One region of the Pseudomonas zhanjiangensis genome, then DNA from elsewhere that is predicted to be linked to it. Evidence: predicted binding sites of a transcription regulator. Region 1 holds the regulator's gene; each other region holds the start of a gene.
The links. Region 1 encodes sigma-54, which starts transcription at its own class of promoters, with help from an activator protein. Its sites were predicted from a motif close to ANTGGCATNNANNTTGCTNT; they were not measured.
Positions count from the first base shown of each region.

Region 1 (7,727 bases):
CTTCCCTGAAAGACGTCCGGCCTCAGGGCGAGGACACTACAATAGCCGGACCGGCCCAAAAAACGCCGCGCACTATAGCATTGCAAGATTCGCCTTCCCAAGACCGAAAACCGGCTTATTGCGCCCTACCCAGCCGCCAAAAATGCCAGCCGCAGGATTGCCAGGTGAGCAAGCGGCGCATTCCCGCTATAATCGCCGCCTTTTACTTGGTATGCCCTTTCCGACGCCATGAGCCAGCCCAGCGAATTGATCAAGTCAGCCCAGCGCACCCTGCGCCTCGAACTCGACGCGGTGGCCGAACTGCTGCCACGCATCGACGCGAACTTCGTCCGCGCCTGCGAACTCATCCTTGCCAGCAAGGGCCGCGTCGTCGTGGTCGGCATGGGCAAGTCCGGGCATATCGGCAACAAGATCGCCGCCACCCTGGCCAGCACCGGCACCACCGCCTTCTTCGTCCACCCGGCCGAGGCCAGCCACGGCGACATGGGCATGATCACCCGCGACGACGTGGTACTGGCGCTGTCCAACTCCGGTTCGACCGCGGAAATCGTCACCCTTCTGCCGCTGATCAAGCGCCTCGGCATCACCCTGATCAGCATGACCGGCAACCCCGAATCACCGCTGGCCCGCGCCGCCGAGGTCAACCTGGATGCCAGCGTGTCCCAGGAAGCCTGCCCGCTGAATCTGGCACCGACCTCCTCGACCACCGCCTCCCTGGTCCTTGGCGACGCACTGGCCATCGCCCTGCTCGAAGCCCGCGGCTTTACCGCCGAGGATTTCGCCTTCTCCCACCCTGGCGGCGCCCTCGGCCGACGCCTGCTGCTCAAGGTCGAGCACGTCATGCACACCGGAGCGCGCCTACCCAAGGTCGTCCGCGACACCTCGCTGCGCGAGGCCCTGCTGGAGATGACCCAGAAAGGCCTGGGCATGACCGTGGTGACCGAGACCGACGGCCGTCTTGCCGGCGTGTTTACCGACGGCGACCTGCGCCGCACCCTGGATCGCGGCCTGGACGTGCGTGAGGCGCGCATCGACGAGGTGATGACGATCCACGGCAAGACCGCGCGCGCGGAGATGCTCGCCGCCGAGGCACTGAAGATCATGGAAGACCACAAGATCAGCGGCCTGGTGGTGGTCGATGACGACGATCGGCCGATCGGCGCCCTGAACATGCATGACCTGCTACGCGCCGGAGTGATGTGATGACCCTCGATCTGCAGCAACGCTCCCAGGCGATCAAACTGGCGATCTTCGATGTCGACGGCGTACTGACCGACGGCAAGTTGTATTTCCTGGTCGACGGCAGCGAATTCAAGACCTTCAACACCCTCGACGGCCACGGCATCAAGATGCTCATCGCCTCCGGGGTAAGCACCGCCATCATCAGCGGGCGCACCACCCCGGTGGTCGAGCGCCGCGCCCGCAACCTCGGCATCCAGCACCTCTACCAGGGCCGCGAGGACAAGCTCGTGGTCCTCGACGAGCTGCTCGGCGAGCTCGGCCTGAGCTATGAGCAAGTCGCCTACCTCGGCGACGACCTGCCCGACCTGCCGGTGATTCGCCGCGTCGGCCTGGGCATGGCGGTGGCCAGCGCCGACAGCTTCGTTCGCCAGCACGCCCACGGCGTGACCCAGGCGCGTGGCGGCGAAGGCGCGGCCCGGGAGTTCTGCGAGCTGATCATGCGCGCCCAGGGCACCCTGGAATCCGCCCAAGCCGCCTACCTGTAGAGCCCCCTATGCTGCGCAGACTGCTCAACCCCGCCCTGTTCACCCTGGCCGCCCTGCTCCTGGCCGCGATCGGCTACTGGAACATCAGCCCCGAGAGCTTTTCCGAGCGCCCCACGCAGACCGACGCGCAGAACGCGATCGACTTCTACGTGGTGGATGCCAGAACGGTGCAGTACCAGGCCGACGGCAAGCTGCACTATGAACTCAAGACCGCCAAGGTCGAACATATCAAAGCCAGCGACATGACCCTGCTGACCCTGCCAGATCTGCGCCTGTATCGCGGCAGCGAACACCCCTGGCACGTCACCAGCGCCCGCGGCGAAGTCGCGCCGGCCGGCCAGGAGGTCGAACTGATCGATCAGGTTCGCGTAGAGCGCACCGACGCCAAGGGCCGCCCGACCATCCTGACCACCAGCCGCCTGACCGTATTCCCGGACAAGGAATATGCGCAGACCCAGCAAGCCGTTAGAATCGACGCGGCCAACGGAGTGACCACGGCACAAGGAATGAAAGCGTACTTGAATGACGGCAGGATGCTCCTGCTGTCCAACGTAAGAGGCCAGCATGAGGTTCGTTAAAACCTTCCCCCTTCTGCTCAGCTTGAGCGCCGCGCTAGGAAGCGCCTGCGCTTGGGCCCTGCCGTCCGACCGCGAGCAACCGATTCGCGTACAGGCCGACAGCGCGGAACTCGACGATCGCCAGGGCGTGGCGGTCTATCGCGGCGATGTGATCATCACCCAGGGCAGCCTGAAGATCACCGGCGACACCGTGACCATCACCCAGAATGCCCAGGGCGATATCGAGGTCTTCACCTCGATCGGCAAGCCGGCCTATTACGAACAGAAGCCAGCCGCGGACAAGCAGGTGGTCAAGGCCTACGGCCTGACCATCCAGTACTTCGCCGCCAACGAGCGCATCGTACTGATCGACCAGGCCAAGGTCATCCAGGAAGGCAACACCTTCGAAGGCGAGAAGATCGTCTATGACACCCAGCGCCAGATCGTCAATGCCGGCCGCGCCACGGGCAGCAACGTGACCACCCCGCGTCCGCGCATCGACATGGTGATCCAGCCGAAGAACAAACCAGCCGAACAGCAGGCACAGTAACGCATGGCCACTTTGAAAGCGCAGCACCTGGCCAAGAGCTACAAGGGCCGCCAGGTCGTCCGCGATGTCAGCCTGAGCATCGACAGCGGCCAGATCGTCGGCCTGCTCGGCCCCAACGGTGCGGGCAAGACCACCTGCTTCTACATGATCGTGGGCCTGGTCCAGGCCGACCAGGGTCGCGTGCTGATCGACGAGCATGACGTCAGCCACCAGCCCATGCACGGCCGCGCCCGCGCCGGGATCGGCTACCTGCCGCAGGAGGCCTCGATCTTCCGCAAGCTCAGCGTGGCCGACAACATCATGGCCATCCTCGAGACGCGCAAGGACCTGGGCCGCGCCGAGCGCCGCAAGGAACTCGAAAGCCTGCTGCAGGAATTCCACATCAGCCATATCCGCGACAACCTCGGCATGAGCCTGTCCGGGGGCGAACGGCGCCGCGTGGAAATCGCCCGCGCCCTGGCGACCGCACCGAAATTCATTCTGCTCGACGAACCCTTCGCCGGCGTCGACCCGATCTCGGTCGGCGACATCAAGCAGATCATCCACCACCTCAAAGCCAAGGGCATTGGCGTGCTGATCACCGATCACAACGTCCGCGAGACCCTGGACATCTGTGAAACGGCCTATATCGTCAATGATGGGCAACTGATCGCCGAAGGCGATGCCGCTGCCATCCTGGCCAACCAGCTGGTCAAAGAAGTGTATCTGGGGCACGAATTCCGCCTGTAAATGGCGATTTTGTCGGCCGAGCAGCAGCTGCTGCTAGGCAAACCCCTCCAGCTCAGGCATATAATTTGCTTCCTAGTGGCGCCTCGGCGCCCTGTAGTGGATTGCGCTCAGGCGCCGGTATTGAAGGTCTGCAATGAAACCATCGCTAGTCCTGAAGATGGGCCAGCAGCTGACGATGACTCCGCAGCTGCAACAGGCCATTCGTCTGCTCCAACTGTCCACCCTGGATCTGCAACAGGAAATCCAGGAGGCGTTGGAGTCCAACCCGATGCTCGAACGCCAGGAAGACGGCGAGGACTTCGACAGCTCGGACCCGCTGGCCGACGGCGCCGACAGCCCGACAACCACGCCTCAGCAAGAGGAGCCTTACCAGGACACCAGCTACCAGGAAACCACCCAGACCGTGGACAACCTGGAAGATGGCGAGTGGAACGAGCGCATTCCCAACGAGCTGCCGGTCGATACCGCCTGGGAAGACGTCTACCAGACCAGCGCCAGCAGCCTGCCGAGCAACGACGATGACGAGTGGGACTTCACCACCCGTACATCCAATGGCGAGAGCCTGCAGAGCCACCTGCTCTGGCAGCTCAACCTGGTCCCGATGTCCGACAAGGACCGACTGATCGGCGTCACCCTGATCGACTGCATCAACCAGCAGGGCTACCTGGAAGAGACGCTTGAGGAGGTGGTCGAGGCCTTCGACCCGGAACTGGACATCGAGCTGGACGAAGTGGAAGCCGTGCTGCACCGCATCCAGCAGTTCGAGCCAGCCGGTATTGCCGCCCGCGACCTGCGCGAATGCCTGCTCCTGCAACTGCGCCAGCTGCCGGCCAGCACCGCCTGGCTGAGCGAGGCCCAGCGCCTGGCCGGCGACTACCTCGACCTGCTCGGCAACCGCGACTACAACCAGCTGATGCGGCGCCTGAAGATCAAGGAAGACGAGCTGCGCCAGGTCATCGAGCTGATCCAGAGCCTCAACCCGCGTCCCGGCTCGCAGATCGAGTCGGGCGAGCCCGAATACGTGGTGCCCGACGTCATCGTGCGCAAGCACAACGACCGCTGGCTGGTCGAACTCAATCAGGACGCCATGCCGCGCCTGCGGGTCAACCCGCAATACGCCGGTTTCGTCCGCCGCGCCGACGCCAGCGCCGACAACACCTTCATGCGCAACCAGTTGCAGGAGGCGCGCTGGTTCATCAAGAGTCTGCAGAGCCGCAACGAAACCCTGATGAAGGTAGCCACCCAGATCGTCGAGCACCAGCGCGGCTTCCTCGACTACGGCGACGAGGCAATGAAGCCCCTGGTTCTGCATGACATCGCCGAAGCGGTCGGCATGCACGAGTCGACCATCTCGCGCGTCACCACGCAGAAGTTCATGCACACCCCGCGTGGCATTTACGAGTTGAAATACTTCTTCTCCAGCCACGTCAGTACCTCCGAGGGCGGCGAGTGCTCGTCGACGGCGATCCGCGCGATCATCAAGAAACTGGTCGCCGCGGAAAATGCAAAAAAGCCGTTGAGCGATAGCAAGATCGCTGGTTTACTGGAGGCACAAGGCATTCAAGTGGCCCGCCGCACAGTCGCAAAGTACCGCGAATCCCTAGGCATAGCGCCTTCCAGCGAGCGCAAGCGATTGATCTGAGGCGACACCGAACGGAAGATCGCTCGATACAGCACACAACCAACCCAGCCTCGCCCGTCCCGACCCTAGCGGCACCGTCGGATGTACAGAAGCGACAATGCCGGGTTCGCTGCCTCAGCCTCTTCCCAGCCGACGCGTTCCGGTGGCAGGTCTCAAGGCCTGTCTCTTTTACACGGCAACAAGGAGAATGCGGTATGCAAGTCAACATCAGTGGACATCAGCTGGATGTGACCGACGCCCTGCGTGACTACATCGACGAGAAACTCGGTCGATTGGAACGCCACTTCGACAAGATCACCAACGTACAAGTCATCATGGAGGTCGAGAAGCTCAAGCAGAAGATCGAAGCGACCCTGCACATCGCCGGCGGCGAAGTCGTCGCCAACGCCGAGCATGACGACATGTATGCCGCCATCGACCTACTGACCGACAAACTCGACCGTCAACTCATCAAGCACAAGGAAAAGCAGCTCGAGCGCCAGCAGGGCGCAATGGCCCGCTGAGATCGCCCCCCCTCCTATGATCCGACTTGAAAACATCCTGACCCCCGGCCGTTCCCTGGTGAACGTGCCGGGAGGCAGTAAGAAGCGTGTGCTCGAACAGATCGCCAACCTGGTGGCACGCGATCTGCCCGAGCTGGATAGCCAGGACATTTTCGAAAGCCTGATCGCCCGAGAGAAACTCGGTTCGACCGGTTTCGGCAATGGCATCGCCATTCCCCATTGCCGCTTGCCCGGTTGCAACGCACCGATCAGCGCCCTGCTGCGTCTGGACGCGGCAGTGGATTTCGACGCCATCGACGGCGCCCCGGTAGACCTGCTGTTCGTCCTGCTGGTGCCGGAGGCGGCCACCGACGAACACCTCGAACTGCTGCGCCAGATCGCCAGCATGCTCGACCGCAGCGAAGTGCGTGAACGCCTGCGCCAAGCCCAGAGCAGCGATGCCCTGTACCAGGTGGTAGTGGACGTACAGAGCGGTCACTGAGCATGCGCCTGATCATCGTCAGCGGTCGCTCGGGCTCCGGCAAAAGCACCGCCCTCGATGTTCTTGAGGATAACGGTTTCTACTGCATCGATAACCTGCCCGCCGGCCTGCTCCCGGAGCTCGCCGAGCGCGCCCTGCTGCACACCGAATTGCTGCATCCGCAGGTGGCCGTATCCATCGATGCGCGCAACCTGCCCAGCCAGCTCAAGCGTTTCCCCGAGTTGCTCGACGAAGTGCGGGCGCGGCATATCCAGTGCGACGTGATCTACCTGGATGCCGACGAGGAAACCCTGCTCAAGCGCTTTTCCGAAACCCGCCGACGCCACCCCCTGACCAACGAGCAGCGCTCGCTGGCCGAGGCCATCGCCGAGGAAAGCCAGCTGCTGGCGCCGATTACCGACCTGGCCGACCTGAAGATAGACACCACCCACCTCAATCTCTATCAGCTGCGCGATAGCCTCAAGCTGCGCCTGCTCAACCAGCCGGAGCCGGGCACGGCCTTTTTGGTCGAGTCGTTCGGCTTCAAGCGCGGCATGCCGGTGGACGCCGACCTGGTGTTCGACGTGCGCTGCCTACCCAACCCCTACTGGAAGCCGGACCTGCGCGACTACTCGGGACTGGACCAGCCGGTGATCGACTACCTCGCGGCCCAGGCCGACGTCGAAGAGATGTTCCAGGACATCCTCGCCTACCTGAAGAAATGGCTGCCGCGCTTCGCCGCCAGCAACCGCGCCTATGTCACAGTGGCGGTCGGTTGCACTGGCGGTCACCATCGCTCGGTATACTTGACCAATCGCCTCGGCGAGACCCTGAAACCGCTGCTGAAGAATGTCCAGGTTCGCCACCGCGATCTTGCCTAAGGAATTGCCGCGATGCCCACCTGCCAAGTCACCATCATCAACAAGCTGGGCCTGCATGCACGCGCCGCAGCCAAGTTTGTCGGGGTCGCCGGGCGCTTCCCCTGCCAGGTCAAGATCGGCCGCGCCCCCGAAAGCCTGGTGGACGGCAAGAGCATCATGGCGGTCATGATGCTGGCCGCCGGCAAGGGCACCCCCATCCACCTGCACACCGAAGGTGAGCAGGATCACGATGCGCTCGATGCGCTGGTCGAGCTGATCAACAACAGGTTCGACGAAGGCGAATAAGCACCGCCAGAAAAAGGGGCTGTCCGATCACGGACAGCCCCTTGGTATTGCGGCGGCGGATCAGCTACCGGCTACCGTCATCCGCTCGATCAGTACCGAGCCGGTGCGAATGTTGCTGCGCAGCTCCAGATCACGCCCTACCGCGACTATCTGCTTGAACATGTCGCGCAGGTTGCCGGCGATGGTCACCTCCTGCACCGGGAACTGGATCTCGCCGTTTTCCACCCAGTAGCCGCCGGCACCGCGTGAATAGTCGCCGGTGACCATGTTCAGCCCCTGCCCCATCAACTCGGTGACCAGCAGGCCACGGCCCATGCGCTTGATCAACGCCTGTTGATCCTCTTCGCCATGGCTGACGAACAGGTTGTGCACGCCACCGGCGTTGGCCGTGCT
Region 1 is NZ_JBFTEG010000006.1:132,254-139,980, forward strand. Features, by position in the region: gene AB5S05_RS09960 (KpsF/GutQ family sugar-phosphate isomerase) at 229-1,203, shown strand; gene AB5S05_RS09965 (KdsC family phosphatase) at 1,203-1,727, shown strand; gene lptC (LPS export ABC transporter periplasmic protein LptC) at 1,736-2,305, shown strand; gene lptA (lipopolysaccharide transport periplasmic protein LptA) at 2,292-2,834, shown strand; gene lptB (LPS export ABC transporter ATP-binding protein) at 2,838-3,563, shown strand; gene AB5S05_RS09985 (RNA polymerase factor sigma-54) at 3,697-5,205, shown strand; gene hpf (ribosome hibernation-promoting factor, HPF/YfiA family) at 5,400-5,708, shown strand; gene ptsN (PTS IIA-like nitrogen regulatory protein PtsN) at 5,725-6,189, shown strand; gene rapZ (RNase adapter RapZ) at 6,192-7,049, shown strand; gene AB5S05_RS10005 (HPr family phosphocarrier protein) at 7,062-7,334, shown strand; gene pmbA (metalloprotease PmbA) at 7,395-7,727, opposite strand, start outside.

Region 2 (7,727 bases), on a different contig from region 1:
AAACAGGCTGGGCAGGCCGGGGCGCAGCAGTTGTTCCAGGCGACGGGCGAAATCACTGGTGATCGCCCAGTCCGGCCGCGCCTCTGCGGGCGCTGGCACGGCGCGGCGCACATGGCTGACGCGCCGCTCGGAGTTGGTCACGCTGCCTTCCTTCTCGCCCCAGCTGGCCGCGGGCAGGAGCAGGTCGGCGTAGTGACAGGTCTCGGTGGTGAAGAATGCCTCCTGCACGACGACAAACGGGCAGGCGGCGAGGGCCTCATGCACGCGGGTCTGGTCCGGCAGCGATTGCGCCGGGTTGGTGCAGGCGATCCACAGGGCCTTGATCTTGCCGGCGCGGACCGCCTCGAACAGTTCGACGGCCGTCAGGCCGGTGCTTGCCGGCAGGCCCTCGACGCCCCAGTAGGCGGCGACTTCGGCACGGTGCTCGGCATTGCCGGCATCGCGGTGGCCGGGCAGCAGGTTGGACAGGCTGCCGGTTTCGCGACCGCCCATGGCATTGGGCTGGCCGGTGAGGGAGAAGGGGCCGGCGCCGGGCTTGCCGATCTGGCCGGTGGCCAGGTGCAGGTTGATCAGCGCGCTGTTTTTGGCGCTGCCGGCGCTGGACTGGTTCAGCCCCATGCACCACAGCGAGAGGAAGCTCGGTGCGCTGCCGATCATCCGCGCGCAGCTCTGCAGGTCCTCGACCGAGATGCCGCACAGTTCGGCGACCATAGCCGGGCTGTAGTCGCGCACCAGCGCCTTGAGGGCGTCGAAACCGTCGGTGTGGGCGTCGATGAAGGCGCGGTCGATCCAGCCTTCCCACATGAGGATGTGCAGGAGGCCGTGAAACAGGGCGACGTCGGTACCGGGCAGGATCGCCAGGTGCAGGTCGGCCAGCTCGCAGGTGTCGGTGCGCCGCGGATCGACGACGATGATGCGCATGTCAGGGCGCCTGGCCTTGGCTTCCTCCAGGCGGCGGAACAGCACCGGGTGAGCGTAGGCCATGTTGGAGCCGGCGATCAGCAGGCAGTCGCTCTGCTCGATGTCCTCGTAGTTGCAGGGCGGGGCGTCGGCGCCGAGGCTGCGCTTATAGCCGACGACGGCCGAGCTCATGCACAGGCGCGAGTTGCTGTCGAGGTTGTTGGTGCCGACCAGGGCGCGCGCCAGCTTGTTGAAGGCGTAGTAGTCCTCGGTCAGCAGCTGGCCGGATATGTAGAAGGCGACGCTGTCCGGGCCGTGCTCGCGGATGGTGGCTGCGAACTGGTTGGCGGCGTGATCGAGGGCGCTGTCCCAGTCGCTGCGGGCACGGGCCATGCCCTTGCCCAGGCGCAGCTCGGGGTAGAGACCGCGGGCGTCGAGGTCGCCGGTCAGGTGCAGGGTCGCACCCTTGCTGCACAGCTTGCCGAAGTTGGCCGGGTGCTCGGGGTCGCCTTGGACGCCGAGGATCTTCTCGTCGTCGTGCTCGATCAGCACGCCGCAGCCGACACCGCAGTAGCAGCAGGTCGAGGCGGTGATTTGCGTGGGGCTGGCCATGATTCGGGCTCCTACAGACGTAGGGTGGACGGCGCGGCGCTGGTCCACCGGTACGGGGCGGTGGAAAAGCCGGCGGCGTTTTCCACCCTAGGGCTTATGCGCACTTTTCGGCGGTGTTCAGGGCCAGCAGCACCCGGCCGTTCTCCACCTTGGCATGGTGACGGTGGGCGCAGCCGACATCGGGGGCGACCGCTTCGCCCGATTCCAGCTCGATCTGCCAATTGTGCAGGGGGCAGGCCACCCGCTTGCCGTAGATCAGCCCCTGGGACAGCGGGCCGCCCTTGTGCGGGCAGCGGTCGTCGAGGGCGAAGACCTCGTCGCCGGCGGTGCGGAACACCGCGATATCGCCCTTGGGGCCGGCGACGATGCGCGAGCCGAGCGTGTTGATCTCTTCCAGGGCACAGATATCCAGCCAGTTCATAGGGCGGTCTCCAGGGCGTCGACGACCGGGATGCGGTCGAATTCTTTCTTCAGTTGCGGCTGGGCAATGCGTTCCTGCCAGGGATCCTGCTCGAACGACAGGGCGAACTGCAGGCGGGCGTTGAGCGCCTTGCGGTTGTCCTCGTCTTCCAGCACGGCCTTCTTGATGTGATCCATGCCCACGCGCTGCATGTAGTGCACAGTGCGCTCCAGGTAGAAGGCTTCCTCGCGGTATAGCTGGAGGAAGGCGCCGTTGTATTCGCGTACCTCTTCGGCGGTCTTGAGCTTGACGAAGAACTCGGCGACCTCGGTCTTGATCCCGCCGTTGCCACCGATGTACATCTCCCAGCCAGAGTCCACGCCGATGATGCCGACGTCCTTGATGCCGGCCTCGGCGCAGTTGCGCGGGCAGCCGGAGACGGCCAGCTTGACCTTGTGCGGCGACCACATATTGAACAGGTCGTGCTCCAGGTCGATACCCAGCTGGGTCGAGTTCTGCGTGCCGAAGCGGCAGAACTCGCTACCGACGCAGGTCTTCACGGTGCGAATGGACTTGCCATAGGCGTGCCCGGAGGGCATGTCGAGGTCCTTCCACACGGCGGGCAGGTCGTCCTTCTTGATGCCCAGCAGGTCGATGCGCTGGCCGCCGGTGACCTTGACCATGGGCACGTTGTACTTGTCGGCGACGTCGGCGATGCGCCGCAGCTCCGACGGGTTGGTCACGCCGCCCCACATGCGTGGCACCACCGAGTAGGTGCCGTCCTTCTGGATGTTGGCGTGGGCGCGCTCGTTGATCAGGCGCGACTGCGGGTCGTCCTTGGCTTCGCCCGGCCAGGTGGAGATCAGGTAGTAGTTCAGCGCCGGGCGGCAGGTGGCGCAGCCGTTGGGCGTACTCCAGTTGAGGAACTCCATGGTCTGGGCCATGGTGACCAGGTGCTCGTCGCGGATCGCCTTACGGATCTGCCCGTGGTTGAGCTCGGAGCAGCCGCAGATGGCCTTCTCGCTCTTGGGCTTGACGTCGGCGGCGCCGCCGACGGTGCTGATCAGGATCTGCTCGACCAGGCCGGCGCAGGAGCCGCAGGAGCTGGCGGCCTTGGTGTGCTTCTTGACCTCGTCGACCGAGAACAGGCCGTTCTCCTGGATGGCCTTGACGATGGTGCCCTTGCACACGCCGTTGCAGCCGCAGACCTCAGCGCTGTCGGCCATGTTGGCGGTCTTGTCGGCGCCCTGGTGGCCGACGTCGCCGATGGCGTTCTCGCCGAACATCAGGTGGTCGCGGATCTCGCTGACGTTGTGGTTCTCGCGGATCTGCCGGAAGTACCAGCCGCCGTCGGCGGTGTCGCCGTACAGGCAGGCGCCGACCAGTACGTCGTCCTTGATCACCAGCTTCTTGTACACGCCGCCGATCGGGTCGGACAGGGTGATGGTCTCGGTGCCTTCGGCGCCCATAAACTCGCCGGCGGAGAACAGGTCGATGCCGGTGACCTTGAGCTTGGTCGAGGTCACCGAGCCCTGGTAGCGGGCGAAGCCGAGCTGGGCCAGGTGGTTGGCGCAGACCTTGGCCTGCTCGAACAGCGGCGCCACCAAACCGTAGGCGATGCCGCGGTGGCTGGCGCATTCGCCGATGGCATAGACCCGCGGGTCGTAGGTCTGCAGGGTGTCGTTGACCAGGATGCCGCGATTGCAGGCGATCCCGGCTTTTTCCGCCAGCTCGGTGTTGGGGCGGATACCGGCGGCCATCACCACCAGATCGGCCGGGATCACCTCGCCGTCCTTGAACTTGACCGCGCAGACCCGGCCTTCGCCGTTGTCCAGCAACTCGGCGGTCTGCTTGGGCAGGAGGAACTTCAGGCCGCGGTCTTCCAGGGATTGCTGCAGCAGGTCGCCGGCGGTGCGGTCGAGCTGGCGTTCCAGCAGCCAGTCGCCCAGGTGCACCACGGTGACGTCCATGCCGCGCAGCTTGAGGCCGTTGGCCGCTTCCAGGCCGAGCAGGCCGCCGCCGATGACCACGGCGTGCTTGTGGGTCTTGGCGGTGTCCATCATCCGCTGGGTGTCGGCGATGTCGCGGTAGCCGATCACGCCATCCAGGTCCTTGCCCGGGATCGGCAGGATGAAGGGGTTGGAGCCGGTGGCGATGAGCAGGCGGTCGTACTCGGCTTCGCTGCCATCCTCGGCGATGACCCGGCGCTGCTTGCGGTCGATCTGCACCACCTTGCGTCCGAGCAGCAGCTTGATGTCGTTCTGCGCGTACCAGTTGAGGTCGTTGAGGACGATCTCCTCGAAGGTCTGTTCGCCGGCCAGCACCGGCGAGAGCAGGATGCGGTTGTAGTTCGGGTGCGGCTCGGCACCGAACACGGTGATGTCGTACAGGTCCGGGGCGAGCTTGATCAGCTCTTCGAGCGTCCGCACGCCGGCCATGCCGTTACCGATCATTACCAATTTGAGTTTTTTCATGGTTTCTCACCGTCCTGCATAACCGGAAAACAAAAAAGGCGTCCCGCTAGTCACCTAGCGAGGACGCCTTTGTCCAAGTCCCGTTCTCTCGGGAAGTGCGGTCTTCTACGTTGAAGGCCGTACTTTATGAAATTGTGCCAATACCTAAGCAGAGACTGTGCCAATTCCATGAAGCCCCCGTAATGCGGGCGATTGGCTGGCTGGGTCGGGGTTTTCAGGCAGTTTTCCTGCACCCGTTTAAGGCGGCGCGCGCCTTTCTGGTGCGCGCACCAGTCGGAGGCAGCTACTACTTCAGCAGCAGGATCAGCAGGACCAGGTTGAGCAGCAGCGCCAGCAGGGCGACGCTGCGCCAGACCTTCAGCGGTTCGCGTTCGAGCAGGGGCCGCGGCCGGCTGCTCAAGGCCTGGCGTTCCCCTTGCTCGAGGACCAGCAGCCATTCCTCGGCCGTTTCGTAGCGTTGCGCCGGAGCGGCGCTGACCGCGCGATTGAGGCTCTCGTCGATCCAGCTCGGCAGGTCGGGGCGGTAGCGGCTGGCCGCGGTCGGGTTGCCGAAGCGCGGGTGCTGGAAGGCCTCGATCTCGCCATAGGGATAGTGGCCGGTCAGCAGGTGATAGAGAGTCACCCCGGCGGCATAGAGATCCTGACGGACGTCGGGGGCGCTGCCGGCGAAGGCCTCCGGCGCAATATAGCTGGGGGTGCCGGGCAGGCTGCCGGGCTCGTCACGGGACAGGCCGGGGCAGTAGGCGAGGCCGAAATCCAGCACGCGCAACTCGCCGTCGTCGCTCCACAGGAGGTTTTCCGGCTTGATGTCGCGGTGCAGGATGTTGCGACGATGCAGCATGCCCAGGGCCTTGACCAGGCGCGTGGCGATCTCCAGCCATTGCGGCAGGCCGAGTGGGCCGGCCTGGCGCAACTGGTCGGCCAGGGTCTTGCCGGCATATTCGCGTTGCACGTAGTAGAGGTGCTGGCGCCGGGGCAGGGGATGGATTTCCGGGGAATAGCGGCCGGCCACGCGGCGCAGGAACCATTCCTCCTGCAGCAGCGCCGGCCCGGCCTGCGGCTCATCGGCCCGGCTGAGCGGCAGGGTCTTCAGCAGCCAGGGGCGCGCCTGGCTGTCGCGCACCCGGTAGACCAGCGACTGGCGCGATTCGGCGAACACGCCCTCGACCTGCCAACCCTCGAAATCCTGGCCCTCGCGCAGTTTGGGCGGCAGCGGCCAGTGCTCGAGCTGGGCCAGGGTGTCGGCCAGGGCGCTCTCCGGCAAGCCCTCGATGCGCACCTGCAGGGCGCTGGCGTTATCCTGGCTGCCGGCCAGGTGGGCGGCGCTGACCAGGGCGCGACAGGCCGCGGCGGGGTCCGCTTCGTCGTGCAGGATGCGCTGGATGCCGGCATCGCCGAGGGTGGCCCAGACGCCGTCGCTGACCAGCAGGAAGCTTTCGCCCTGGCGCAGCTCGCCGTCCAGGTAGTCGACCATCAGGTGCTGGTCCAGGCCCATGGCGCGCTTGAGCACATGCTGCATGCCGGGCTGCTCCCAGACATGGTCCTCGCTGATGCGCTCGAGTTGGCCATCGAGCCAGCGATAGGCGCGGCAGTCGCCGACATGTGCGAGGGTGAAGCGCCGGCCGCGCAGGACCAGGGCGGTAAGGGTGGTCAACAGTGGCTGGCCGCCGCCATTGGCCTGTAGCCAGCGATTATGGGCGACCAGCAGGCGGTCGAGCGACTGCGCCACCGCCCAGGTTTCCGGGGTCGAGTAGTAGTCCAGGGCCAGTGCCTGCAGGGTCGCCCGCGCCGCCAGGCCGCCGTCGGCGCACTGGCTGACGCCATCGGCCAGGGCGAACAGGTAGCCCTTGCTCACCGCCAGCGCCGGCGCCGGGGTGACCACGCGAATGGCGTCCTGATTCTCCTGGCGGGGGCCGGTGGCGCTTGCTTCGCCGAAGGTCAGTTGCAGGGCCATGTAGGCAGTCCTGTTGGGTTAAGGGCTGTGGCAAAGGCGGGCTGGCGCCCGGGCTGAGGGTTTGACCGTCGCCGGCTCCCTCGTTGCGCCTGACCAGTGCATTGCCACCCCGTCGGTCAGCCCGCCTTTGCCGCAACCCTCAGCTTTCTCGGGGCGTAGGGTGGAGCGCGCTTTACCGGGCCGGCGATTGGCCGCTGAGCAAAGCGTCGTCCACCCTACGTTAGTCTGTTATACCCGCGCGGCAGTCACCGCCGCCGAGCCCCAGGTGGTGCGCCAGCGCAGCTTGACGCCGTGCAGGCCGACCCAGGCCAGCACGCCGAGGCTGGCGAACAGCCACAGACCCAGTTGGTAATCGCCCGTGTGCTGCTTGATGGCGCCGAGGCCGGCTGCCAGCAGGAAGCCACCGACACCGCCGGCCATGCCGACCAGGCCGGTCATCACGCCGATCTCCTTGCGAAAGCGTTGCGGCACCAGCTGGAACACCGCGCCATTGCCGGCGCCCAGGCCGAGCATGGCGGCGACGAACAGCGCCAGTGCGGCCGCCGAGCTGGGCAGGTTGAAGCCAACCGCGGCGATGCACAGCGACGAGAGGGTGTACATCAGCAGCAGTGCGCGAATGCCGCCGATGCGGTCGGCCAGGGCGCCGCCGAACGGACGCAGCAGGCTACCGGCGCAGACACAGGCGGCGGTGTAGTAGCCGGCGGTCACCGGGTCCAGGCCGTACTGGTCGTTGAAGTAGCCGGGCAGGGCGCTGGCCAGGCCGATGAAGCCGCCGAAGGTGACGCTGTAGAAGAACATGAACCACCAGCTGTCGCGGTCGCCCAGGGCCTTGAGGTAGTCGGCCAGGGCTTTCGGCTTGGGCCGCTCGGGGGCGTTCTTCGCCACCAGGGCAAAGATCACCAGGGTGATCAATAGCGGGATCAGCGCCCAGCCGAACACGTTCTGCCAGCCGAACAGGGCCGCCAGACCGGGGGCGAAGATCGCCGCCAGGACGGTACCGGAGTTGCCTGCCCCGGCGATGCCCATGGCCTTGCCCTGGTGTTCGGCCGGGTACCACTGGGACGCGAGCGGCAGGGCGACGGCGAAGGCTGCGCCGGCGAAACCGAGGAACAGGCCGAGCAGCAGCGCATGCTCATAGGTCTGGATGCCGATCTTCCAGGCGGCGAACAGCGAGCAGATCACCACGACCTGGCCGAGCAGGCCGGCAGTCTTCGGCGACAGGCGATCGGCCAGCAGGCCCATGAAGATGCGCAACACGGCGCCGGCCAGGATCGGCGTGGCGACCATCAGGCCACGCTGCTGGGCACTCAGCTCGAGGGCAGTGGCGATCTGCACGGCCAGCGGCCCGAGCAGGTACCAGACCATGAAGCTCAAATCGAAATAGAGA
Region 2 is NZ_JBFTEG010000027.1:12,808-20,534, reverse strand. Features, by position in the region: gene AB5S05_RS20670 (nitrate reductase) at 1-1,512, opposite strand, end outside; gene nirD (nitrite reductase small subunit NirD) at 1,607-1,933, opposite strand; gene nirB (nitrite reductase large subunit NirB) at 1,930-4,386, opposite strand; gene AB5S05_RS20655 (bifunctional protein-serine/threonine kinase/phosphatase) at 4,673-6,340, opposite strand; gene AB5S05_RS20650 (nitrate/nitrite transporter) at 6,569-7,727, opposite strand, start outside.
Region 2: the regulator sigma-54 is predicted to act here: its motif matches at 4,532-4,551, upstream of nirB (nitrite reductase large subunit NirB).

Region 3 (7,727 bases), on a different contig from region 1:
CCGCGCCACTGGCGTCGATCAGGTTGAACGGCGGGTAGGCGCCTTCGGTGCCGATCTTCAGTTTGTCGGCGGCGACTGCGCCGCTGGCGAATGCCAGGGCGGCGGCGGTGGTCAGCAAGATTTTCTTGTACTTATGCATGCGGTGACACTCCGTTAGTGGTTGCTGGACATGAACTGCTTGCAGCGCGCCGAGCTGGGGTTGTCGAACACCTGGGCCGGCGGGCCCTGTTCCTCGACCAGGCCCTGGTGGAGGAACACCACTTCGCTCGACACCTGGCGGGCGAAGTTCATTTCGTGGGTGACCAGCAGCATGGTGCGGCCTTCGTCGGCCAGCGCGCGGATCACGTTGAGGACTTCCTGGACCATCTCCGGGTCGAGGGCCGAGGTCGGCTCGTCGAACAGGATCACCTTGGGCTCCATGCACAGGGTGCGGGCGATGGCCGCACGTTGCTGCTGACCGCCGGAGAGCTGGTTGGGGTAGTCGTGGCGCTTGTCGGCGATGCCGACCTTGGCCAGCAGGGCCTCGGCGCGCTCGGTGGCTTCTGCCCTGCTCAGGCCGAGCACCCGGCGCGGCGCCTCGGTGATGTTGTCGAGCACGCTCATGTGCGGCCACAGGTTGAAGCTCTGGAAGACGAAGCCGATCTCGCTGCGCAGCCGGTTGATCTGCTGGTTGCTGGCCGCGACCAGGGCGCCGTCATGGCCTTTCTTCAGGCGCAGCTCTTCGCCGTTGACCAGGATCTGCCCGCGATGGGGCGATTCGAGCAGGTTGATGCAGCGCAGGAAGGTCGACTTGCCCGAGCCGGACGAGCCGAGGATGGAGATGACGTCGCCGTCGCGGGCGGTCAGGGAAATGCCCTTGAGTACCTCGTGCGCGCCATAGCGTTTGTGCAGGTCGCGGATCTCGAGTGCAGCTGGGGAACCAGTCGCTGGGAAACCAGTCATTGAAGCACCTCTTATTATTCTTTTTTCGCGTAACGGATACTGCCGGGTCACGCCCTGCGCTGCTGCCGGTTATGCGTCGCGGGCGTTCAGTATTGCGTCAGGTCGATCAGTTGCAGGCCCTCCAGCACAGGCGCTGCGGATGGTGCCGGGGCCGCCTCAACGCGCACGGCGCGCCGTCTGCGCGCGCATCCGGCCAGGGAAAACAGGGGCTCGTAGCATTCCGCAAAGGACTCAACTCGCCGCCTGGGCGAGCCGGTTCTTGCGGCGGCCGGGCTGTCGAGCCATCCCGGTACCTTGTGCGGCAGCCCGTGGCACGCGACGGCCTGGCCGCCGCGCGCCCGGACAGACTCAGGCGGCTTCCTGGGTCTGATCGCTGTGCTCTTCGTAGGCCAGGCCGAAACGGTTGGCGAGGAAGTCGTCCAGGGAAACCTGCTCCTGGCTGATGAAGCCCGCCTGCGGCAGGCGCTTCTCGCGGAACAGGTCCAGTGCCGCGCAGATGCCGGCGGCGGTGGTGATCTGGATGGCGCTGGTCAGGCGGCCGTTCTGCACCGCGGCGAAGATCTTGCGGCTGAACACCTGCTGCACCAGCTTGCCGTCCTTCATGCCGTTGACGGTGACGAACACCAGCACCACGTCCTGCATGGTGCTGGGCACGGCGCCGCGCAGGATGTCCTTGAGTTTTTCCTGATGGCCGGCCAGGCGCAGGTCTTCCAGAAGGAACTTCATCAGGTCGCGGTGGCCGGGATAACGCACGGTCTTGTAGTCGAGGACTTCGACCTTGCCCTGCAGGGTTTCGCACAGGGTGCCCAGGCCGCCGGAGGTGTTGAAGGCCTCGTACTCGACGCCGTCCAGGGAGAAGTGCTCCAGGCCCTCGAGCGGCTGGACCATCTGCAGCTTGCCGTTGCGGATCGCCTCGCAGGGATGGCAGTACTCGTTGACCAGGCCGTCGACGCTCCAGGTCAGGTTGTACTTCAGCGCATTGGTGGGGAACTCCGGCAGGGCGCCGACGCGCATCTTCACTTCGCGCACGCTGTCGAAGTCGCTGGCCAGCGAGTGCGCGGCGATGCCGATGAAGCCCGGCGCCAGGCCGCATTGCGGCATGAACGCGGTCTTGGCGTCCTTGGCCAGCTCCATGATGGTCTTGGTCGCGTGCACGTCTTCGGTCAGGTCGAAGTAGTGGGTGCCGCTGTTCTTCGCCGCCTGGGCGACGGTGATGGCCATGTGGTAGGGCAGGGCATTGAGCACGGCATCGTAGTCATGCATCAGCGCCTCGAGGGCGCCGGCATCGGCCGAGTCGAGCTGCCGGGTGGCGATGCCCAGGGCATCGATGGCCTTGAGCGAAGCGGCCTCGCGATCGGCCACCAGTACCTTGTAGTCGCCGCTGTTGTGCAGCAGTTGCGCGATGGTGAAACCGATGTGGCCAGCGCCAAGCAGGAGGACGTTCATTGTTGTTTTCTCCAGGGGTTTATTTCGGACTGGGTCAGTCTAAAGAGCACCTGGTATGACAATAAGACTCATAAGGCATCAATAAGATGAAAATTGCAGACGATATGACGTATATACCAAGCAATTAGTCGAGCATTGGCTGGCCAGGCCAACCCCGCGGCGATCTTTTAGGTCGCGTTCTGCGCCGCAGGCTATACGCTGAAAGAAGCGGGCAGCCGACAGCCATGCCCAGGGACTGCGCCATGTACAAAGACCTGAAGTTCCCGATCCTGATCGTGCACCGCGATATCAAGGCCGACACCGTGGCCGGCGACCGGGTCCGCGCCATCGCCCAGGAGCTGGAGCAGGACGGCTTCAGCATCCTCAGCACCGCCACCTCCGCCGAGGGGCGCATCGTCGCCTCGACCCACCACGGCCTGGCCTGCATCCTGGTGACCGCCGAAGGCGCGGGGGAGAACCAGCACCTGCTGCAGGACATGGTCGAGCTGATCCGCATCGCCCGGGTTCGGGCACCGCAGTTGCCGATCTTCGCGATCGGCGAGCAGGTCACCATCGAGAATGCGCCGGCAGAGGCGATGCCCGACCTCAACCAGTTGCGCGGCATCCTCTACCTGTTCGAGGACACGGTGCCCTTCCTCGCCCGCCAGGTCGCCCGTGCGGCGCGCAACTACCTGGACGGCCTGTTGCCGCCGTTCTTCCGCGCCCTGGTGCAGCACACCGCGCAATCCAACTATTCCTGGCACACGCCCGGCCACGGCGGTGGCGTGGCCTACCGCAAGAGTCCGGTGGGGCAGGCCTTTCATCAGTTCTTCGGCGAGAACACCCTGCGCTCCGACCTGTCGGTGTCAGTGCCGGAGCTGGGCTCGCTGCTCGACCACACCGGCCCCCTGGCCGAGGCCGAGGACCGTGCGGCACGCAACTTCGGCGCCGACCATACCTTCTTCGTGATCAACGGCACCTCGACGGCGAACAAGATCGTCTGGCACAGCATGGTCGGTCGCGACGACCTGGTGCTGGTGGATCGCAACTGCCACAAGTCGGTGCTGCATTCGATCATCATGACCGGCGCCATACCCCTGTACCTGTGCCCGGAGCGCAACGAGCTGGGGATCATCGGGCCGATCCCCCTGAGCGAGTTTTCCCAGGCATCGATCCAGGCCAAGATCGCCGCCAGCCCTCTGGCCAAGGGCCGCACGGGCGCCCGGGTCAAGCTGGCGGTGGTGACCAACTCGACCTACGACGGCCTGTGCTACAACGCCGAGCTGATCAAGCAGGCCCTGGGCGACAGCGTCGAGGTGCTGCATTTCGACGAGGCCTGGTATGCCTACGCCGCGTTCCACGAGTTCTATGCCGGGCGCTATGGCATGGGCACCTCGCGCGAGGCCAATGGCCCGCTGGTGTTCAGCACCCACTCCACCCACAAGCTGCTGGCGGCCTTCAGCCAGGCCTCGATGATCCATGTGCAGGACGGCGGCGTGCGCCAGCTGGACCGCGATCGCTTCAACGAGGCGTTCATGATGCACATCTCCACCTCGCCGCAGTACGGCATCATCGCCTCGCTGGACGTGGCCTCGGCGATGATGGAAGGGCCGGCGGGGCGTTCGTTGATCCAGGAAACCTTCGATGAGGCCCTGAGCTTCCGCCGCGCCCTGGCCAATCTGCGCCAGAACCTGAGCGCTGACGACTGGTGGTTCAGCATCTGGCAGCCGCCGCTGGCCGAGGGTGCCGACGAGGTCAACACCGCCCACTGGCTGCTGCAGCCCGGGGCCGAGTGGCACGGGTTCGGCGAAGTGGTCGAGGACTATGTGCTGCTCGACCCGATCAAGGTCACCCTGGTGACCCCTGGCCTGACCAGCGGGACGCGCGGAATTCCGGCGGCAGTGGTCAGCAAGTTCCTCTGGGAGCGCGGTCTGGTGGTCGAGAAGACCGGTCTGTATTCGTTCCTGGTGCTGTTCTCCATGGGCATCACCAAGGGCAAGTGGAGCACCCTGTTGACCGAGCTACTGGAGTTCAAGCGCAGCTATGACGCCAACCTGCCGCTGGCCGCGGCCTTGCCCTCCATCGCCCAGGCCGCCGGCACGCACTACCAGGGCATGGGCCTGCGCGACCTGTGCGACGCCCTGCATGCCTGCTATCAGCAAAACGCCACGGTCAAGGCGCTCAAGCGCATGTACACGGTGCTGCCCGAGGTCGCCCTGAAACCGGCCGATGCCTACGACCAGCTGGTGCGCGGCGAGGTCGAGGCGGTACCGATCGAGCAACTCGAGGGGCGCATTGCCGCGGTCATGCTGGTGCCCTATCCGCCGGGCATTCCGCTGATCATGCCGGGGGAACGTTTCACCCCAAGCATCCGCGCGATCGTCGACTACCTGGGCTTCGTGTGGACCTTCGACCAGCGCTTTCCGGGCTTCGATGTGGATGTGCACGGGCTGCAGCGAGACGGTTCGTGCTACACGGTCGACTGCATCAAGGCCTGAGCGGCGCACACGGGCGCAGAGGTATCAAGACAGATCAAGGATTTAACGTCGAAACTGAAACCAGGCCTGAGGTAACGCCCGTGACGTGTCCTGCGTCACATTGGCCGCCATCGACATTTATGACGTGCTTGTTATAGTTGCGCGGTTAACTACGTATAAATTTTCTTGCGCGCTTGCGCCGTCTGCTGTCGAGGATGACTGCCGTGTCGGACTACAAAGCCTTTCGTGTCGAACTGGCGGATAAAATTGCCCAGGTAGTGATCAACCGTCCGGAAAAGGTCAACGCCATGAGCGCCGACTTCTGGACCGAAATCATCGAGATCTTCCGCTGGATCGAGGCCACCGACGAGGTACGGGTCGTGGTGCTTTGCGGGGCCGGCAAGCATTTCTCCTCGGGCATCGACCTGATGATGCTGGCCCAGGTCGGCAGCCAGCTGGGCAAGGATGTCGGCCGCAATGCCGAGGCACTGCGACGCAAGATCCTCGACCTGCAGGCCTCGTTCAATGCCGTGGACAACTGCCGCAAGCCGGTCCTGGCGGCTATCCAGGGTTACTGTCTGGGTGGTGCGATCGACCTGATCTCGGCCTGCGACATGCGCTATTCGACGGTCGACGCGCAGTTCTCGATCAAGGAGATCGACATGGGCATGGCGGCTGACGTCGGCACCCTGCAACGCCTGCCGCGGATCATCGGCGACGGCATGATGCGCGAACTGGCCTTCACCGGACGCACCATCGATGGCGAAGAGGCGCGCCGCATCGGCCTGGTCAATCGCACCTATGCCGATAGCAGCGCCTTGCTCGACGGGGTGATGGAGCTGGCCCGGGAGATCGCCGCCAAGTCGCCGGTGGCCATCCGCGGCACCAAGGAGATGATCCGCTACATGCGCGACCACCGGGTCGATGATGGCCTCGAGTACATCGCCACCTGGAATGCGGCGATGCTGCAGTCGGCCGACTTGCGGGTGGCCATGGCGGCGCACATGAGCAAGCAAAAGCCGGAGTTCGCTGACTGATGCAGTCCAATCTATCGGCGCGGGAGGCGCAGTAGCGCATGGTATCTGGAGCCTCGTCACTCAGTTTGGTGCGCACCGAACTCTTCACCACGATGGAGGAGGCCGAATCCAGCCTCGAGCACTTCATCGCCGAGCGGAACAACGGCAGCCTGTTGCAGCAGGCGGTGGAAAGCCTGCAACAGGTGCGCGGCACCCTCAACCTGATCGAACTGGCCGGCGCCGAGCTGCTGGCCCAGCAGGTGCTCGATCAGGCCACCGATATTCCCGCCGGGGCGGGCGAGGAACGTGACGTCCAGCTTTCGGCGCTGAGCAATGCCTTGCACGTGTTGCGCCGCTACCTGGAAAACCTCGACGTTCGCCGCCAGGAAATACCGGAGCTGCTGCTGCCGGCGATCAACAACCTGCGCCAGGCCGGTGGTCAACCGGCGTTGCCGGAAAGCTTCTTCTTCAGCGTGCGCCTCGACCTGGCGCGCCCGCGCAGCGCGCCGGCGGCGCTCGATGGAGCCGCCAAGGAGAGCCAGGGCCGCCTGCTAAGGCACATGTATCAGGTCGGCTTGCTCGGCTTCATTCGCGAGCAGAACCCCCAGGCCAGCCTTCGCCTGATGGGTCGGGCCATGGGCCGGCTGGATCAGCTGTTCGCCAATGAACCGCGCGGCCGCTTGTGCTGGGTCGCGGCGGCAGCCGTGGAGGCCCAGGTGGAGGGCCAGTTGCTCGCGCGCAAAGCGCGCAAGCAACTGTTCTCGCGGATCGACCGCGAACTGAAGCAGATGCTCGGTAACAGCCAGTACGAGGCCCCGCGCAGCCTGCTCAAGGAATTGCTGTACCTGGTTGCCCTGTCGGACAGCCGCGGTCCACGGGTGATGGCGCTGCGCGACACCTTCGGCCTGACCCCGCTGCCGTTCACCGACCACCTGCTGGAAGAGGAATACCAGCGGCTGGCCGGCCCCGGACAGTCGGTGATGCGGTCGCTGAGTTCGGCAATTCGTGAGGAACTGGCCAGCGTCAAGGACATGCTCGACCTGATGGAGCGTGGCACCCTGCAGGGCGAAAGCCTGGGCAACCTGCATGCCCTGCTGGGCAAGTTGAGCAAGACCCTGGGCATGGTCGGCCTGAGTTCGGCGGGTAATTCGCTGGCCGCGCAGCTGCAGACGGTGGCCAGTTGGAGCGAGGAGCGCAAACCGCAGCCACAGGAGATGCTCAAGCTGGCCGATGCGGTGCTCTATGTCGAGGGCATGGTGGCCAACCTGGAGCGCGGCGAGCGCCGGGACGGCGAGCCTGCGCCAGCCCGGCCCGGGCTGGAAGGCGAAACCTTCGCCCAGCATCAGCTCTACGAGGCACGCATCGTCGTGGTCGACGAGGCCCAGGGCGGCCTGGCCCTGGCCAAGCGGGCGATCACCGCCTACCTGGAAGCCAACGGCGACCGCATGCACCTGTCCAACGTACCCTTCAGCCTGCAGGCGGTGCGCGGCGGGCTCTGGTTCCTCGGCCAGGAGCGGGCGGCCGCGCTGGTCGGCGCCTGCGCGCACTACATCCAGAAGCAGATGTTCGATGCGCCGCAGATGCCTTCCGAACAGATGCTCGAGACCCTGGCCGACGCGCTGAGCAGCCTCGAGTACTACCTGGAATCCGGCGCCGTGCTGCGCCCTGAAACCCAGCCGAGCGTGCTCGACCTGGCGGAAGAGAGCGTGCGCGCCCTCGGCGTCCCGGTGGCGGCCTGATGATGGCTCGGTGGCAGCCGGCACTGTTCGATGCCCAGCAACCGGGTGGCTGGGCCGTGGTGCACTGCCGGCAGTTTTTTCTGGCCGACAACAATGGCGTGCTGTTTCCCCGCGAGTGGCTGAAGAAG
Region 3 is NZ_JBFTEG010000015.1:8,441-16,167, forward strand. Features, by position in the region: gene AB5S05_RS16915 (ABC transporter substrate-binding protein) at 1-139, opposite strand, end outside; gene AB5S05_RS16920 (ABC transporter ATP-binding protein) at 154-942, opposite strand; gene AB5S05_RS16925 (saccharopine dehydrogenase family protein) at 1,291-2,388, opposite strand; gene AB5S05_RS16930 (Orn/Lys/Arg family decarboxylase) at 2,631-4,865, shown strand; gene AB5S05_RS16935 (crotonase/enoyl-CoA hydratase family protein) at 5,069-5,881, shown strand; gene AB5S05_RS16940 (FimL-related protein) at 5,920-7,599, shown strand; gene nudC (NAD(+) diphosphatase) at 7,599-7,727, shown strand, end outside.
Region 3: the regulator sigma-54 is predicted to act here: its motif matches at 2,432-2,451, upstream of AB5S05_RS16925 (saccharopine dehydrogenase family protein).

Region 4 (7,727 bases), on a different contig from region 1:
TGATGATCGGCGTCACCGCGTAATCGACAGTCAGGGTCTGACCGGTGACCGAGGTCAGCACCGCCTCGCGCTTGTTGAACGGGTGTGCCTGTTCGACGGCCTGGCTCAATGCCCCCAGGGCTTCGGCCGACTCGGTGAACAGCTCGCTGATGAACTGCCCATGGCTGCGTTGGCCGCTCACGGCCAGCAGCATCTCCGCCGCCGGGTTCATGTACTCAAGGCGCAGTTCGGCATTGAGCAGCAGGGTCGCGGTGGTCAGGTTGTCGAGCAGCAGGCGGTGCAGTGCGTCATTAATGGTCATAGGCTAGGGCTTTCCGGCAATGGAAATAAAAATGCAAGAAGCAAACCAAAGCCCCGAAAAGACGCGCGTGATCACGCCAGTAGGCGGCCTGAGCGGTATTTCGGCTCCTCGTTGGGGCGGGCGAGCGAACCAAAACGGGGAGACTATAGCGCGGGGACCGTCATGGCGCACCGAAGTGGTGCGCTGGCCGGATCAGAGGAAGGGGACGAAGGGAATATCGCGCTTTTGCGCGGGCTTGTCCTTCAGTGGGCATTCGGGGCGGACCCCGTAGTCGTCCCTCCGGCAGGGATTGGCCTGACGCTTCTGGGCCAGGGAAATGCGCAGCATGTGCAGCGGCTGGCTCGGCGTGCGCTCGACGATGCGGCCCTGGGCGTCGACGATCTCCACTGCCAGCTGGTGGGTGCCGCGATCGAGGTTCTCCAGAGTAAACACCGGGCTGCGGCCCGGCTCGCCAATGACTTGGCCGTCGACCAGCAGGCGATAGCCGTGCCCCGGGTGCAGGCCCGGCTCGCTGATGGCGGTGACGAGCAGGTTGCCGGCGCTGTCGCGCACGCTGGCGTCGGGCTCCGGCAGCAGGATGCGCAGCAGCTGGTAGCTCGGCGCGGGCGCGGGCGCTTCGTTGGGCGGCGCAGTGGGCGCCGGGCCGGGCGGGCTCAGGCTCATGCTGTTGGATGGGGCGATGGTCACCCGCTGGGCATTGCCGACCCCGGGCTTGTCGGTAAACACCCGATTGCCAGCGGCATCGACGTAGGTGTAGACCTCGGCCAGGGCGCCCTGAGCGAGCACGAGCAGGCAGAGCAATATGCGGCGCAGGTTATTCGGTGTCGGGCTCAAGGCGCGCTCCGCGCAGGACTGTTCAGACTTATGCGCTGTACCGTGAAGGTGATGGCCTCACTTTGTTGAACCGACTTGCCGCCACTGAGTACCTCGACTGCCAGGCTGTGCTCGCCGCGGGCGATATTCTCCAGTTGCCGCAGGGTGCTGGTGCTGGGTTGGTCGTAGGGCTGGCCGTCGAGCAGCAGGCGCAGGCGATGGCTGGGCGACAGCGGTGGGTCCAGTTGTACGGCGACGCTGAAGTCGCCGGCGTTGGCGCGCACGGCACCGTCTTCGGGTACACCGCTCAATTGCAGGGTGCGATAGGGCGTGGCCTGCTCGCTGTTTGTGCTCGGCTGCGGCGGCGTGCTCGGTGCCTGCATCTGCACGCTGTTGGTCGGCGCCAGCTCGATATTTTCGGTCGGCACGCCTTGGGGGGGCTGGTTGGTGAACACCGTGTTGCCGTTGGCGTCGGTGTATTTATATATCTGCGCGCCGGCCGGCAGGGCCAGGCACAACAGCAGGCAGGACAGTAGGCGGCGCATGGCCATTCTCCCGGTACGTATGCTGCTTAGACTTGCACTGGTGGGCGGTGCTGGCAAGTTCGCCGCCGTCGGGCTGTGACTGCCGACCACAAAAAAGGCCTCCCAGGCGGCTGCCGGGGAGGCCTCGAGCATCACGCCGCCAGGCGGCGATCGGCTGGCTTAGACGCTGTAGTACAGGTCGTATTCCAGCGGGTGCACGAAGGTGCGCACCTTGATTTCTTCTTCGCTCTTGAGCTCGATGTAGGCATCGATGAAGTCGTCGGAGAAGACGCCGCCCTTGGTCAGGAACGCGCGGCCCTTGTCCAGTTCTTCCAGGGCTTCCTTCAGGCTGCCGCAGACCTGCGGGATCAGCTTGCCTTCTTCCGGCGGCAGATCGTACAGGTTCTTGTCGGCGGCATCGCCGGGGTGGATCTTGTTCTGGATGCCGTCCAGGCCAGCCATCAGCAGGGCCGCGAAGGCCAGGTAGGGGTTGGCAGCCGGATCCGGGAAGCGCGCCTCGATGCGGCGGGCTTTCGGGCTGGCGACGTACGGGATGCGGATCGAGGCGGAGCGGTTGCGGGCCGAGTAGGCCAGCATGACCGGCGCTTCGAAGCCCGGGACCAGACGCTTGTAGGAGTTGGTCGACGGGTTGGTGAAGCCGTTCAGCGCCTTGCCGTGCTTGATGATGCCGCCGATGAAGTACAGGGCGGTATCGGACAGGCCGGCATAGCCTTCGCCGGAGAAGGTGTTCTTGCCATCTTTGGAGATGGACATGTGCACGTGCATTCCGGAGCCGTTGTCGCCGTACAGCGGCTTGGGCATGAAGGTGGCGGTCTTGCCGTAGGCATCGGCGACGTTGTGCACGCAGTACTTCAGGGTCTGAACTTCGTCAGCCTTGGCGACCAGGGTGTTGAACTTCACGCCGATTTCGTTCTGGCCGGCAGTGGCCACTTCGTGGTGGTGTACTTCGACGACCAGACCCATCTCTTCCATGGCGTTACACATGGCGGTACGGATTTCGTGGTCGTGGTCGCACGGCGGAACCGGGAAGTAGCCGCCTTTTACTGCCGGGCGGTGGCCCTTGTTGCCGCCTTCGACGTCCTGGTCGGTCATCCAGGAACCCTGCTCGGAGAAGATCTTGAACATGGAGCCGGAGATGTCGGACTTGAACTTCACTTCGTCGAAGATGAAGAACTCAGGCTCCGGGCCGACGAATACGGTGTCGCCGATGCCGGTGGACTTGAGGAATTCCTCGGCGCGCTTGGCGATCGAGCGCGGGTCGCGGTCGTAGCCCTGCATGGTGCTCGGCTCGACGATGTCGCAGACCAGGATCAGGGTCGGTTCTTCGGTGAACGGGTCCAGCACGGCGGTGTCGTCGACCGGCATGAGGATCATGTCGGAGGCTTCGATGCCTTTCCAGCCGTGGATGGAGGAGCCGTCGAACATCTTGCCGTGCTCGAAGAAGTCTTCGTCCAGGGCGTCGCGCGCGGGCATGGTGACGTGGTGTTGCTTGCCCTTGGTATCGGTGAAGCGCAGGTCAACCCACTTCACGTCGTGTTCTTTAATCAGTTGAATCGACTTCGACATGCTGTCCTCCAGATGGATAAGGCTCGGATCGGTGAGCCCTCGATAGTTCGGTGAAGCCCGGCGGGATAGTCCGCCAGGACAACCTGCCTCACAAGGGAGCAAATTGCATGCCAGTGCCCCGAGTTGGGCTGAGGTGCTGAAACTCAGGCGTGGCGGGGGTTGCGCTGCGCTTCGTGGGAAATATTTGCACCAAGTTGGGTCAATTTAATTCGACTGCGCACCATTGCGGTGCTCTGTGCGCCGTCTGTGGGATTTTTGGTCAAAGCTTGAACAATTTCCGCTATAATCCGCGCCCCTGTTTTTTGGTTGCCTCGGCGCGCGCTGTTTTCATGAAACTGATTGTTAAAGTCTTCCCGGAAATCACCATCAAGAGCCGGCCGGTGCGCAAGCATTTCATCCGGCAGTTGGCGAAGAACATTCGCCTGGTGTTGCGTGACCTCGACCCGCAGCTGCAGGTCAGTGGCGTCTGGGACAACCTCGAGGTGGAAACCGCGCTCGACCAGCCCAAGCTGCTGCAGGAGATGATCGAGCGGCTGCGCTGCACGCCGGGCATTGGCCAGTTCCTCGAAGTCCACGAGTATCCGCTGGGCGATTTCGACGATGTGCTGGACAAGTGCAAGCTGCATTTCGCCGACCAGCTGCCGGGCAAGGTGTTCGCGGTGCGCTGCAAGCGCGGCGGCAAGCACAGTTTCAGCTCGATGGATGTCGAACGCTACGTCGGCAGCCAGTTGCGCCAGCAGTGCGGCGCCGCCGGTATCGACCTGAAGAAGCCCGAGGTCGAGGTGCGCATGGAGATTCGCGACCAGCGCCTGTTTATCGTCCATCGCCAGCACAACGGCCTGGGCGGCTACCCGCTGGGATCGCTGGAGCAGACCCTAGTGCTGATGTCCGGCGGCTTCGATTCCACCGTGGCGGCCTATCAGATGATGCGCCGCGGCCTGATCACCCACTTCTGTTTCTTCAACCTCGGTGGCCGTGCCCACGAGCTGGGGGTGATGGAGGTTGCCCACTACCTGTGGCAGAAGTTCGGCCGCTCGCAGCGCGTGCTGTTCATCAGCGTGCCCTTCGAGGAAGTCCTCGGCGAGATCCTCGGCAAGGTCGACAACAGCCAGATGGGCGTGATCCTCAAGCGCATGATGCTGCGCGCCGCCACCCGTATGGCCGAGAGGCTGCAGATCGATGCCCTGGTCACCGGCGAGGCGATCAGCCAGGTGTCGAGCCAGACCCTGCCGAACCTGTCGGTGATCGACTCGGCCACCGACAAGCTGGTGCTGCGCCCACTGATCGCCAGCCACAAGCAGGACATCATCGACACCGCCTACCAGATCGGCACCGCCGAGTTCGCCAAGCACATGCCCGAATACTGCGGGGTGATCTCGGTGAACCCGACCACCAAGGCCAAGCCGGCGCGTATCGAATACGAAGAGCGACAGTTCGATATGGCGATCCTCGAGCGCGCCCTGGAGCGCGCCACCCTGCTGCCGATCGACAAGGTGATCGACGAGCTGGGCAAGGACGTGCAGGTCGAGGAAGTCGGCGAGGCTCTGGCCGGCCAGGTAATCATCGATATCCGTCACCCCGACGCCGCCGAGGACGAGCCGCTGGAGCTGCCCGGCATCGAGGTGCAGGCGCTGCCGTTCTATGCCCTGAACAGCAAGTTCAAGGAGCTCGATGACACGCGCCAGTACCTGCTGTATTGCGACAAGGGCGTGATGAGTCGCCTGCATGCCCATCACCTGTTGAACGAGGGGCATGCCAATGTGCGCGTTTATCGTCCGACATAAGACCCCGGGGCTCAATGGCGGCAGCATCCGTCATCGCCCCCCCGACCGGCTGCCGAGTTGATACCCCGTTTCTTCATACTCGCCGCCTAGACTACGCGGCACACCGAATCCTCTGATCGAGATACAACAGTGATCGAAAATCTACGTAACATCGCCATCATCGCCCACGTCGACCACGGTAAGACCACCCTGGTAGACAAACTCCTGCGTCAATCCGGCACCCTGGAGCGCGGCGAGCTCAACGACGAGCGCGTGATGGACTCCAACGACCAGGAAAAAGAGCGCGGCATTACCATCCTGGCGAAAAACACCGCCATCCGCTGGAACGAGTACCGCATCAACATCGTCGACACCCCCGGCCACGCCGACTTCGGCGGTGAAGTCGAGCGCGTGATGTCGATGGTCGACTCCGTACTGCTGCTGGTCGACGCTCAAGACGGCCCGATGCCGCAAACCCGCTTCGTGACCAAGAAGGCCTTCGAAGCCGGTCTGAAGCCGATCGTGGTGATCAACAAGGTCGACCGTCCGGGCGCCCGTCCTGACTGGGTGCTGGATCAGATCTTCGACCTGTTCGACAACCTCGGCGCGACCGAAGAGCAGCTGGACTTCCAGGTCGTCTACGCCTCGGCCCTGAACGGTATCGCCGGTCTCGACCACACCGCCATGGCCGAAGACATGACCCCGCTGTACCAGGCCATCGTCGACCACGTACCGGCTCCTCAGGTCGACATCGACGGCCCGTTCCAGATGCAGATCTCGGCACTGGACTACAACAGCTTCCTGGGCATCATCGGCGTTGGCCGTATCGCCCGCGGTCGCGTCAAGCCGAACACCCCGGTCGTCGCCATCGACACCGAAGGCAAGAAGCGCAACGGCCGTATCCTCAAGCTGATGGGCCACCACGGCCTGCACCGCGTGGACGTCGACGAAGCCACCGCCGGCGACATCGTCTGCATCAGCGGCTTCGATGAGCTGTTCATCTCCGACACCCTGTGCGACATCAACAACGTCGAAGCGATGAAGCCGCTGACCGTCGACGAGCCGACCGTTTCCATGACCTTCCAGGTCAACGATTCGCCGTTCTGCGGCAAGGAAGGCAAGTTCGTCACCAGCCGCAATATCAAGGAGCGTCTGGACAAAGAGCTGCTGTACAACGTCGCCCTGCGCGTCGAAGAAGGCGACTCGGCCGACAAGTTCAAGGTCTCCGGCCGTGGTGAGCTGCACCTGTCGGTACTGATCGAGAACATGCGCCGCGAAGGCTTCGAGATGGGCGTAGGCCGTCCGGAAGTGATCATCCGTGAAGTCGACGGGGTCAAGCATGAGCCGTTCGAGAACGTCACCATCGACATCCCGGAAGAGGCTCAGGGCAAGGTCATGGAAGAAATGGGCCTGCGCAAGGGCGACCTGAGCAACATGGTGCCGGATGGCAAGGGCCGTGTTCGCCTGGAGTACAACATCCCGGCTCGCGGTCTGATCGGTTTCCGTAACCAGTTCCTGACCCTGACCAACGGTGCTGGCATCCTGACCTCGATCTTCGACCGTTACGACGTCATGAAGTCCGGCCACATGTCCGGCCGTCAGAACGGCGTACTGGTTTCGATCGATACCGGCAAGGCCCTGACCTATTCCCTGGAAACCCTGCAGGCGCGCGGCAAGCTGTTCGTCGAGCACGGCCAGGAAATCTACAACGGTCAGATCGTCGGTCTGAACAGCCGCGACAACGACCTGGGCGTGAACCCCACCAAGGGCAAGAAGCTCGACAACATGCGTGCTTCGGGTAAGGACGAAACCATCGCGCTGGTGCCGCCGGTTCGTTTCACCCTGGAGCAGGCCCTGGAGTTCATCCAGGACGACGAGCTGTGCGAAGTCACGCCGAAGTCGATCCGTCTGCGCAAGAAGATCCTGGACGAAGGCGAGCGCACCCGCGCGGCCAAGAAAGCCAAGGTCTGATTCGTCAGGCTGAATGAAAAACCCCCGTCGGCGCAGGCCGGCGGGGGTTTTTTCTTGCCTGCCGGCTTAGCCCGGCTCGCGCAGGAGGAAGTCGGCGTGGAAGGTCGCGCCTTCTCCGGGCGGGCTGACATAGCTCAGCTCGCCGCCCATCTGGCGCATCAGCTCGCGACGTAGCAACGGCGCTGCCGGGCCCAGCACCAGGGCCAGCAGCGCGGTACGCTCGGCGCGCAGCCAGTCGCCGGCCAGCAGGAAAAGCACCAGGCCGCAGGGCAACATGACCAGGATGCTGCCCAGCAACGCCGTGGCCACGCTGGTCTGGATGGCCTGATCTTTGGGTTCGTGCATGCCGGACGATTCCGCAGCGAAGGATGGTCGAGTGTGGGCGAGGGGCCGTGTGTTGAGCCGTCGCGGGGCAGTCGCGCGGGTACGCCAGCCTCCTGTATGTGGGCCGCGATGGTCAGGAGGCGGTTGGCGAGCATGCCGTTCTACCGGGCGAGCGGCTATTCATTGTGCCTGGGACGCAGTTGGCAGGCGTCTTCCTGGGTAAGCAGGGGGGCGGCCCCTATACTGCCTCCCCGTACGCGGGCATCGGCCAGATGTGTCGATTGGCGGACGATGGGATCTCAAACTGGGTAGGAAGCACTGCATGCAATGGATCTTCATGCTGGTTGGCCTGTTGGCGGGGGCGCTGGGCGGCGAGTCCCTGGTGGCTGCCTTGCTCGGCGGGCTGCTGGGGCTGAGCCTGGGCCAGGCCTTGAAACTGTTCAG
Region 4 is NZ_JBFTEG010000016.1:53,833-61,559, reverse strand. Features, by position in the region: gene glnL (nitrogen regulation protein NR(II)) at 1-301, opposite strand, end outside; gene AB5S05_RS17670 (DUF4124 domain-containing protein) at 494-1,114, opposite strand; gene AB5S05_RS17665 (DUF4124 domain-containing protein) at 1,132-1,659, opposite strand; gene glnA (glutamate--ammonia ligase) at 1,819-3,225, opposite strand; gene thiI (tRNA uracil 4-sulfurtransferase ThiI) at 3,555-5,009, shown strand; gene typA (translational GTPase TypA) at 5,139-6,959, shown strand; gene AB5S05_RS17645 (ATP-binding protein) at 7,026-7,304, opposite strand; gene AB5S05_RS17640 (DUF2339 domain-containing protein) at 7,606-7,727, shown strand, end outside.
Region 4: the regulator sigma-54 is predicted to act here: its motif matches at 3,321-3,340, upstream of glnA (glutamate--ammonia ligase).